Regions from separate parts of the Pedococcus sp. P2_E4 genome, predicted to be linked through region 2. Evidence: predicted binding sites of a transcription regulator. Region 2 holds the regulator's gene; the other holds the start of a gene.
The links. Region 2 encodes HrcA, which represses chaperone genes, less so after heat shock. Its sites were predicted from a motif close to TTNGCACTCGNNNNNNNCGAGTGCNAA; they were not measured.
Positions count from the first base shown of each region.

Region 1: a site for HrcA is predicted at 3,000-3,026, ahead of groES (co-chaperone GroES). Genes of this name have one in related genera too.

Region 1 covers NZ_JBFUEO010000034.1:24,463-30,328, reverse strand. Annotated here, with positions in the region: gene AC1DV7_RS14510 (SigE family RNA polymerase sigma factor) at 1-596, opposite strand, end outside; gene groL (chaperonin GroEL) at 825-2,441, opposite strand; gene groES (co-chaperone GroES) at 2,557-2,850, opposite strand; gene AC1DV7_RS14495 (GNAT family N-acetyltransferase) at 3,112-3,930, shown strand; gene AC1DV7_RS14490 (THUMP-like domain-containing protein) at 4,060-5,292, shown strand; gene AC1DV7_RS14485 (VldE C-terminal domain-containing protein) at 5,467-5,866, shown strand, end outside.
Region 2 covers NZ_JBFUEO010000044.1:321-4,242, reverse strand. Annotated here, with positions in the region: gene AC1DV7_RS15740 (Gmad2 immunoglobulin-like domain-containing protein) at 1-182, shown strand, start outside; gene AC1DV7_RS15735 (16S rRNA (uracil(1498)-N(3))-methyltransferase) at 192-935, opposite strand; gene dnaJ (molecular chaperone DnaJ) at 944-2,068, opposite strand; gene hrcA (heat-inducible transcriptional repressor HrcA) at 2,122-3,153, opposite strand; gene AC1DV7_RS15720 (DUF3097 domain-containing protein) at 3,315-3,922, shown strand, end outside.

The DNA.
Region 1 (5,866 bases), on a different contig from region 2:
CGTCGCCCGTCGACCCGGTCACGGGCCCGGCTCGCGAGCCCGTGGGTCGAGGGGTCGGACGGGACGAGGGCCGGCAGCACCGCCCGGGCGCCCGACTCGCTGCGCCCGAAGGCATCGAGCGCCGCCCGCTCGCGCGACGCCACGGTCGCAGTCGAGGTGTCCAGCAGGACTGCGACGCGCTCCGGCGGCTGGTCCAGCGCGTGCCGGAGCACGAGGACCGCCCGCTGGTGACGCGGCAGGCCCAGCAACGCAGCCCAGGCCCCACCCGCTGCTCGGGGCTGGCCACCTGAGATGCCGGCCGGGTCACCTGCACCATCGATCACCCGGTCGCTGGCAGGGTCGCGGGCAGGGTCGCGGGCAGGGTCGTGCCCGTGCAGGAAGGTGCGCAGCAGGCGCCGCGTGAGGGTGGTGTCGATCGCACCACCGCCGTCGTCGGTGAGCCCGTGCCAGTCGCGGGCCGCCCGTCCGAGCGTGTCCACCACGAGGTCGTCGGCGGCGGCGGCGTCACCGGTGAGGAACCACGCGAGGCGCACCAGGTCGGAGCCGCGCGCGACGACATACTCCTCCAGGCTCGGAGCCGACTCCGACCGAGTCATCGCCACCACCCAGCACCGGCGCCCCGCGTCCGTGCGGGGCCTGGCCCCAGCGTCCCACCGCATCCGCCCCGCGCGAACCCCCTGCGCCGGCGTCCACACTCGCCGCGTTGGGCGTGCAGGGCGCCCGCGGCATACGGGAACGCCGAAGGCCCGCCCCACTGGGGGACGGGCCTTCGGGAGGTATGCCGTGCGGCTCAGCGCCGCACGTCAGCCCGGGTCAGGAGTGGGTCAGTGGCCGTGGCCGTGGCCGTGACCGCCGGACGCCGGCTCCTCGTCTTCCTTCTTCTCCACGACGAGCGTGTCGGTCGTGAGGACCATCGCAGCGATCGACGCGGCGTTGCGCAGGGCCGAGCGGGTGACCTTGACCGGGTCGATGACACCGGCCTTGATCAGGTCGCCGTACTCGCCCGTGGCGGCGTTGAGGCCGTTGCCGACCGTCAGCTCGCGCACCTTGGAGACTGCGACGTAGCCCTCCATGCCCGCGTTCTCGGCGATCCAGCGCAGCGGCTCGGCCGCGGCCTTCTTGACGATGAGCGAACCGGTGGCCTCGTCGCCCTCGAGACCGAGGTCGTCGATGACGGCCGAGGCGTGCACGAGGGCGGAGCCGCCACCGGCGACGATGCCCTCCTCGATGGCCGCGCGGGTCGCCGAGATGGCGTCCTCGATGCGGTGCTTCTTCTCCTTGAGCTCCACCTCGGTGTGCGCACCGACCTTGATCACGCAGACGCCGCCGGCGAGCTTGGCGAGGCGCTCCTGGAGCTTCTCGCGGTCCCAGTCGGAGTCCGTGCGCTCGATCTCGGCCTTGATCTGGTTGACCCGGCCGGTGACGTCGTCGGTGTCTCCGGCGCCGTCGATGATCGTGGTGGTGTCCTTGGTGACGACGACGCGGCGGGCCTGGCCCAGCACGTCGAGGTCGGCCTGGTCGAGCTTGAGCCCGACCTCCTCGGAGATGACCTGGCCACCGGTGAGGGTCGCCATGTCCTGCAGCATCGCCTTGCGGCGGTCGCCGAAGCCGGGGGCCTTGACCGCGACCACGTTGAAGGTGCCGCGGATCTTGTTGACCACCAGGGTCGACAGCGCCTCGCCGTCGATGTCCTCGGCGATGATCAGCAGCGGCTTGCCGCTCTTGACGACCTTCTCGAGGACGGGGAGGACGTCGGCGATGGCCGAGATCTTGCCCTGGTTGATGAGGATGTAGGCGTCCTCGATCACGGCCTCCATGCGCTCGGCATCGGAGATGAAGTAGGGCGAGATGTAGCCCTTGTCGAACTGCATGCCCTCGGTGAACTCGAGCTCGGTCGTCGCGGTCGAGGACTCCTCGACGGTGATGACGCCGTCCTTGCCGACCTTGTCGAAGGCCTCGGCGATGGTCGACCCGATCGTCTCGTCCTGGGCGGACAGCGCGGCGACCTGGGCGATCTCCTCCTTGCCCTCGATCTCGCGGGCGTTCTCGAGCAGCTTGGCGGACACGGCCTCGACGGCCTTGTCGATGCCGCGCTTGAGGCTGGCCGGGGCGGCACCCGCGGCAACGTTGCGCAGGCCCTCCTTGACCATGGCCTGGGCGAGCACGGTGGCGGTGGTGGTGCCGTCACCCGCGACGTCGTTGGTCTTGGTGGCGACCTCCTTGGCGAGCTGGGCGCCGAGGTTCTCGTACGAGTCCTCGAGCTCGATCTCGCGGGCGATGGTCACACCGTCGTTGGTGATCGTGGGGGCGCCCCACTTCTTGTCGATGACGACGTTGCGGCCCTTGGGGCCGAGCGTCACCTTGACCGCGTTCGCGAGCGCGTCAACGCCGCGCTCCAGCGACTTGCGGGCGGAGTCGTTGAACTCCAGCGTCTTAGCCATGAAAGTCCTTCTCTAGCAGTCGAAATCGGGGTGCTGACATTCGGGGTGAAAGGCGACGTGCCCTGTATGCCGGCGGGCCGGCACACAGGGCACGTCAATCACGAGGTGCGGATGCTCAGCCGACGATGGCGAGGACGTCGCGGGCGGAGAGGATGAGGTACTCCTCGCCGCCGTGCTTGATCTCGGTGCCGCCGTACTTGCTGTAGATCACGCGGTCGCCGACGGTGACGTCGAGCGGGACGCGGTTGCCGTTGTCGTCGATGCGGCCCGGGCCGATCGCAAGGACCTCGCCCTCCTGGGGCTTCTCCTTCGCGGTGTCCGGGATGACGAGGCCAGACGCAGTGGTCTGCTCGGCCTCGACGGACTTGACGACGATGCGGTCTTCGAGCGGCTTGATGGAAACCGACACGGTGAGGACCTCCCCTTCGGGAATGTCGAAGTTGGACAGTGGTGGGTGGTGCAGGGTGCTGCCGGTCCGGTCGCCGTCGCGGGGGTCGACCAGGCGGCTGCGTTAGCACTCGGCGAACCGGAGTGCCAACCGCCAATCTAGGCTCGTGGTTAGCACTCGGTCAACTCGAGTGCCAGAACTGGACGGGGCGTTCGCCGAGGGCGGACGGCGCGGGCCAAATGCGGTGGCGCCGAACCCCCCGGACCGGGCAGTGTCTGGCGCATGCCGACCCCCACCAGCGACCCCGCCGTCCTGCTGCGCGCCTACGACGAGCAGCTGCGCGAGGAGCTCTCCTCCGCCCTGACCGCACCGCGGCTCGGGCCGCTGGTGCTCGCCACCTACCTCGGGGGCCGGGGGTTCATCACCTACAAGACCCTCGACGTCGACGGACGGCCTGCCGACGAGGACTCGGTGCGCCAGCTGGTGGACCAGGCCCTGGCGCACTACGAGGCGATGCCGGAGATCCTCCGGGTCGAGTGGAAGACCCGGGGCCACGACCGCGCCCCCGGGCTGCACGAGGCACTGGTCGCACGCGGGTTCGTGCCCGACGAGCCCGAGTCGATCATGATCGGCGAGGCCCACCTGCTCGCCGTCGACGTCGAGCTGCCCGAAGGCGTGGTGGTGCGCCAGGTGACCGACGAGGAGGACGTCCGCGCGATGTGTGCCATGCAGGCCGAGGTGTTCGGGGACGAGCCAGAGGAGGCGCAGGAGCTCCTCCTGCAGATCCTGCACCGGCTGCGGACGCGCGACGACATGGAGATGTGGGTGGCCGAGCACGACGGCCGCATCGTCAGCGCCGGTCGGCTCGAGCCGGTCGAGGACACGGACTTCGCGGGGATCTGGGGTGGCGCGACTCGGCCGGAGTACCGCGGCAAGGGCATCTACCGGGCCCTGACGGCGGCGCGGGCGCGGTCGGCCATGGGCTACGGCAAGCGCTACATCAACAGCGACTCGACCGAGTTCTCCCGGCCCATCCTCGAGCGCTCCGGTCTCCTCAAGGTGTCGACGACGACTCCGTACGAGTGGCGCCGCGACCGCTGACCCGCGGCGGGCGACCCCGGCACCCGCGGTCGGGCGACCCCGGGCACCGGCGGCGGGCGACCCCGGGCACCGGCGGCGGGCGACCCGGGCACCTGTGGCGGCCACCCCGCATACGACACAATGCGGGCCATGGACCTGGCCCTGCTGCGACGCCTGACCAGCGGCGAGGGCTGGGGCCTGCTCCAGTCGCTGCCCGACTACGACGAGTCGCAGGCGCTGGCCCTCCAGGCGCGGCTGCGGGGCGCGGGCTTCGACCCCGACCTGGTGGCCGCCGCCCTGAACCAGGCCAGGCTGCGAGCCAGGGCGCGGGACAAGTTCGGGGAGTTCGCGCGGGGCATGGTCCTCACGTCGGACGGCCTCGAGCAGGCCACCCGACTGTCCGTCGCCGCCCAGCACGCGCAGCGCTTCCGCGCGGCCGGGCTGCACACCGTGCACGACCTCGGGTGCGGCATCGGCTCGGACGCGATGGCCATGGCCGGTCTCGACCTCCGGGTCCGGGCCATCGACGCCGACGAGGTGACGGCCGGCATCGCAGCGGTCAACCTGCGGCACTGGCCGGAATCCACGGCGAACCAGGGTGTGGTCGAGGAGTTCACCGCGCCCCAGGGCGAGGGCGCGCGCGGCGTGGGCGCCTGGCTCGACCCCGCCCGTCGCACGCCCGGCGTCGCCGACATCACCGGTCGCACCCGCCGGGTGTTCAACCTCGCCGCCATCTCGCCGTCGTGGGACACGGTCCAGGCGGTCGCGAGGGACCTCCCGGCCACGGGCACCAAGCTCAGCCCGGCGTTCCCCCATGCCGCTCTGCCGCCCCGAGCGGAGGCCCAGTGGACCTCGTGGGAGGGCGAGGTCGTCGAGTGCGCCGTGTGGTTCGGGCCGCTGGCCCGCACGCCCGGCCGCACCGCCGCGGTGCTGCGTGACGGTCTCGCCGCCGTGCAGGTCACCGAGGCAGACACGGACGGGGCCGCGCCCACCCTCACCAACCTTGCCGACGTCGGGGCCTGGCTCTACGAGCCCGACCGGGCCGTGCTGCGGGCGGGGCTCACCGGGGCGCTCACCGCAGCGACCGACGGGGCCGAGCTCGATGCCGGGGTCGGCTATGTGGGCTCGTCGCGCTCCGTCGAGGTCCCCTACGCCCGCCGGTATGCCGTGGTCGAGGTGATGCCGTTCAACGTCAAGGCGCTGCGGGGCTGGCTGCGCGACCACGGCATCGACCGGCTGACCATCAAGAAGCGCGGGGTCAGCGTCGACGCGGACCTGCTGCGTCGCCAGCTCCGGCTCCCTGCCAAGGGCCACCACGAGGCCGTCGTCGTGCTGACCCGGGTGCGCAGCAACCAGGTCGCGCTCATCGTCCAACCGGCCTGAGGCAGGTCAACAGGAGGGTCGCAGGCAGGCTGTCACGCCAGTCGGCGGGGGCGCCCCAGCCAACCACGCGTTCGACGGCAAATGCGCGGAACCACAGGGCTCCGCGTGACTCCGGCCACTCGACACGCTCGGGGATTCGCCACGACCAGCGGGCGTCTTCTATGGTCGGAGCCGATGTCTTCGACCCCCCAGACCCGAGCGGCCCGGCACGCCCATGCCCGGCCGTCCTCGGCGAGCCTCTTGATCCAGGCGATCCGGCGCCCCAGCCACGCTTCGATCGTCAAGGCCCTGGGAGTCAGCACGGCCGCGCTCGGCCTGGCGACGGCGTTCGCGTCGCCCCCCGCGGCACCGACCATCCAGCTGACCGCGAGCGCGTTCACGGCGCCGCAGGTGACCGTGGCCGCCCAGGCACAGGAGGCTGCTGCGCCCCGAGCCTCTGCGAACTACGGCGCGATCGGCTTCAAGGCCCTGGCCAAGCCCTCCCGGACCTCGGGGTCGGGCGAGTCCTCCGACGCCGCGGCTGTCCGTGGTGAGAGGCAGGCGTCGCGCAGCATCCGCCGCACCGGCCTGCCCC
Region 2 (3,922 bases):
GCACCACCCAGGTCAAGGCCGGCAACGCGATGGCCTCGGTCGGGGCTCCGATGCAGGGCACCTACACGGTCGACCTCGGGGTGCTCTCCCCCGGCGACTACACGATCCGCGTGTTCGAGATGAGCATGCAGGACGGCGACAAGGTCGCCGCCGAGGTCAGCACGACCTTCACCGTGAAGTAGCCGTCAGCGTCAGCGCCAGCGACCGGCCGCGCTCAGCACCGCCAGCGCGGCCGGCCCGGCGCTCGACGAGCGGAGCACCGTGTCACCGAGCCGCACGGTCACGGCCCCGGCGGCCTCGAAGGCCGCGACCTCCTCGGGGGTGATCCCACCCTCGGGACCGACGACGACGAGCACGTCGCCCGCGTCCGGCAACGCTTGCGCGGCCAGGCTCGCCCTGGCGTCCTCGTGCAGGACGTATGCCGCTGCGGCGCCGCCGATGCGGGCGGCGAGGTCCTTGGTCGTGGCGAGCCCCGCGACGACGGGGGTGCGCGACCTGCGCGACTGCTTGGTCGCCGACAGCACGGTCGACTCCCACTTGCGCCGGGCCTTGTCGCCACGCTCGCCGCGCCACTGGACGATGCTGCGGGCCGCCTGCCAGGGCACGACCTCGTCGACCCCGAACTCCGTGGCCGCCTCGATCGCCTGGTCGTCGCGGTCACCCTTGGCGAGCGCCTGGACGAGGACGAAGCGCGGCTGCGGCTCGGCGTCGCGACGTACACCGACGACCCGGAGGGCGAGCTCTGCCTTGCCTGCGCCCACCACGTCGCACGTGACGCGCAGCCCTGCGCCGTCGGCGAGCATCACCTGCTCCCCTGCCGCGATCCGGCGGACGGTTGCCGCGTGGCGTCCCTCCGCCCCGTCGAGCGTGACCGACGCCCCCTCGGCCACGCCGTCGAGCAGCGCCGGGTCGACGAGGAACAGCGGCAGCGTCATGTGGCGGGCTACTTGGCCTTGAAGGCGTCGCGCAGCTTGCCGAACAGGCCCTGACCGGCGGGCGCGAGGCGGCCCTCGGGTCGCTCCTCGCCACGCAGGGATGCAAGCTGGCGGAGCAGGTCCTCCTGCTGGTCGTCGAGCCGCGTCGGGGTCTGCACGTTGGCGTGCACGATGAGGTCGCCGCGCCCGGTGCCGCGCAGGTGGGTGACGCCGAGGCCACGCAGGGTCATCGCGTCGCCGGCCTGGGTGCCGCGCTTGACCTCGAGCTCGTGCGACCCGTCGAAGGTGTCGAGCTTGAGCGTGCTGCCCAGGGCCGCCGCCGTCATGGGCAGCTCGACGGTGCAGTGCAGGTCGTCGCCGCGCCGCTGGAAGGTCGCGTGCTGCCGGACGTTGACCTCGACGTACAGGTCGCCGGCGGGCCCGCCACCCTGGCCGACCTCGCCCTCGCCGCCGAGCTGGATCCGCGTGCCGGTGTCCACCCCGGCCGGGACCTTGATCTTGATCGTGCGACGGGTGCGGACCCGGCCGTCGCCGGAGCACTCGAAGCAGGGGCTCACGAGCACCTCGCCGAAGCCCTGGCAGGTCATGCACGGGCGGGTCGTCATGACCTGCCCGAGGAACGAGCGCTGCACCTGCTGAATCTCGCCCCGGCCGCCGCAGACGTCGCAGGTGCGGCGACCCGAGCCGGGCTGCGCGCCGTCGCCGTGACACGTGGAGCACAGCACCGCCGTCTCGATGGTGAGCTCCTTCTCGGCACCGAACACCGCGTCGGCGAGGTCGATGTCGAGTCGCACCAGCGCGTCCTGGCCGCGGCGCTGGCGCGAGCGCGGACCCCGCTGGGCCTGGCCGGCGCCCGCGCCGAAGAACGCGTCCATGATGTCGCTGAACGAGAAGCCCTGGCCGAAGCCGGCAGCCGCGCCCGCGTAGGGGTCGGCGCCCATGTCGTAGGAGCGCCGCTTCTCGGCGTCCGAGAGCACGTCGTAGGCCTGCGAGACCTTCTTGAACTGCTCCTCGGCCTCGGGGCTGGGGTTGACGTCCGGGTGGAGGGTGCGGGCCTTCTTGCGGTAGGCGCGCTTGATCTCCTCAGCCGTCGCGTCCCGCGAGACGCCGAGGTCCTGGTAGTAGTCGTTCAACGGAAGTCCTTGGTGTCAGAGCTGACGGTCGGTGGAGCGGAGTCGGGTGCGCGTCATTGCGCGAGGATCCGGGAGACGTAGGTCGCCACGGCCCGCACCGACGCCATCGTGGTGGGGTAGTCCATGCGGGTGGGGCCGAGCACGCCGAGACCGGCGACGAGGTCGGCGCCGGTGCCGTACTCGGTCGAGACCACAGAGGTCGACTGCAACCCCGCGAAGGGGTTCTCGTGGCCGATGCGGACGGAGACGGCATCGGAGGTCTCGCGCGACGTGCCGAGCAGCTTGAGCAGCACCACGTGCTGCTCAAGGGCCTCGAGCACCGGGCCGATGGTGAGCGGGAAGTCGGTGCCGACCCGGGTGAGGTTGGAGGTGCCGGCGAGGACGACCCGCTCCTCACGCTCCTCGACGAGGGCGTCGTCGAGCGACCTCACCACGGAGCGCACGAGGTCGCGGTCTGAGGGGTCGAACTCCTCCGGCAGCGACTCGAGGCTCGCGGCGGCGTCGACCAGGCGTCGGCCCACGGCCGTGGCGTTGACCTTGGCGCGGACCAGCCCGAGCAGGGCCTCGCCGTCCGAGCTGGTGAGGTCGTGGCCGGTCTCGATGACCCGCTGCTCGACCCGGCCGGTGTTGACGATGAGCACGACCATGAGCCGGCTCGCGCCCATCGGCACGAACTCGATGTGGCGCACCGACGAGCGGGTCAGCGAGGGGTACTGCATCACGGCGACCTGCCGGGTGAGCGAGGCCAGCAGCCTGACCGTGCGGTCGACGACGTCGTCGAGGTCGACGGCGCCCTCGAGGAACTGCGAGATCGCCGCGCGCTCGGCAGCCGACATCGGCTTGACCGAGCTCAACCGGTCGACGAACAGGCGGTAGCCGGCGTCGGTGGGGACGCGCCCCGCGCTGGTGTGGGGGGCCGCGATCAGCCCCTCCTCCTCCAGCGCCGCCATGTCGTTGCGGACGGTGGCGGCCGAGACGCCGAGCTGGTGGCGCTCGAGCAGGGACTTGGAGCCCACGGGCTCGGAGGTCTCGACGTAGTCCTGGACGATCGCGCGCAACACCGCGAGCCGACGTTCCTCGCTCACTGTCTCCTCCTGTCCGCTCGACCCGATGCCACGGCTCCGGGCCGTTGGCACTCACGTTCTACGAGTGCCAAGTCTATGTCGTTCCCCCGGCAGGCCCGAATCCTCCACGAGGTCGCGCGAGCCTGCGCGGGAGCGGCGACCACGCGGCATACCCTCTCGTGGTGCCCGACCGCTATGGCTCCGACGTCCTCTCCGGCGACTGGAAGGTGCCCCCGCGCGGGCGCTCCCGCGACGTGGAGGCCGAGACCGGGCTGGTCGTCGAGGACGTCGACACGGGCTGGTGCGGTGCGGTCGTGCGGGTCGAGAAGGCCGGCGGCATGCACGTCGTCCACCTCGAGGACCGGCGGGGTCGCACCAGGGGCTTCCCCCTCGGCCCCGGCTTCCTGCTCGACGGGGCCCCGGTGGTCCTGACTCCCCCGAAGGCCGCCGCCCGGGCGGAGCTCGCAGCCGCGCGCGCGACGGCGTCACGGACCGCCTCCGGATCACGGGCCGTCGAGGGCGTGCGCGCCCGGGTGGCCAGCGGATCGCGGATCTTCGTCGAGGGCCGCCACGACGCCGAGCTCGTCGAGAAGGTCTGGGGCGACGACCTGCGCGTCGAGGGCGTGGTCGTCGAGATGCTCGACGGCGTCGACGACCTCGCCGCGGCGATCCGGGACTTCGCACCGGGTCCGGGGCGGCGGATGGGGGTGCTCGTGGACCACCTCGTGCCGGGCACCAAGGAGCACCGGGTCGTCGAGGAGGCCCGCCGCGTCAAGCCGTATGCCGCGCA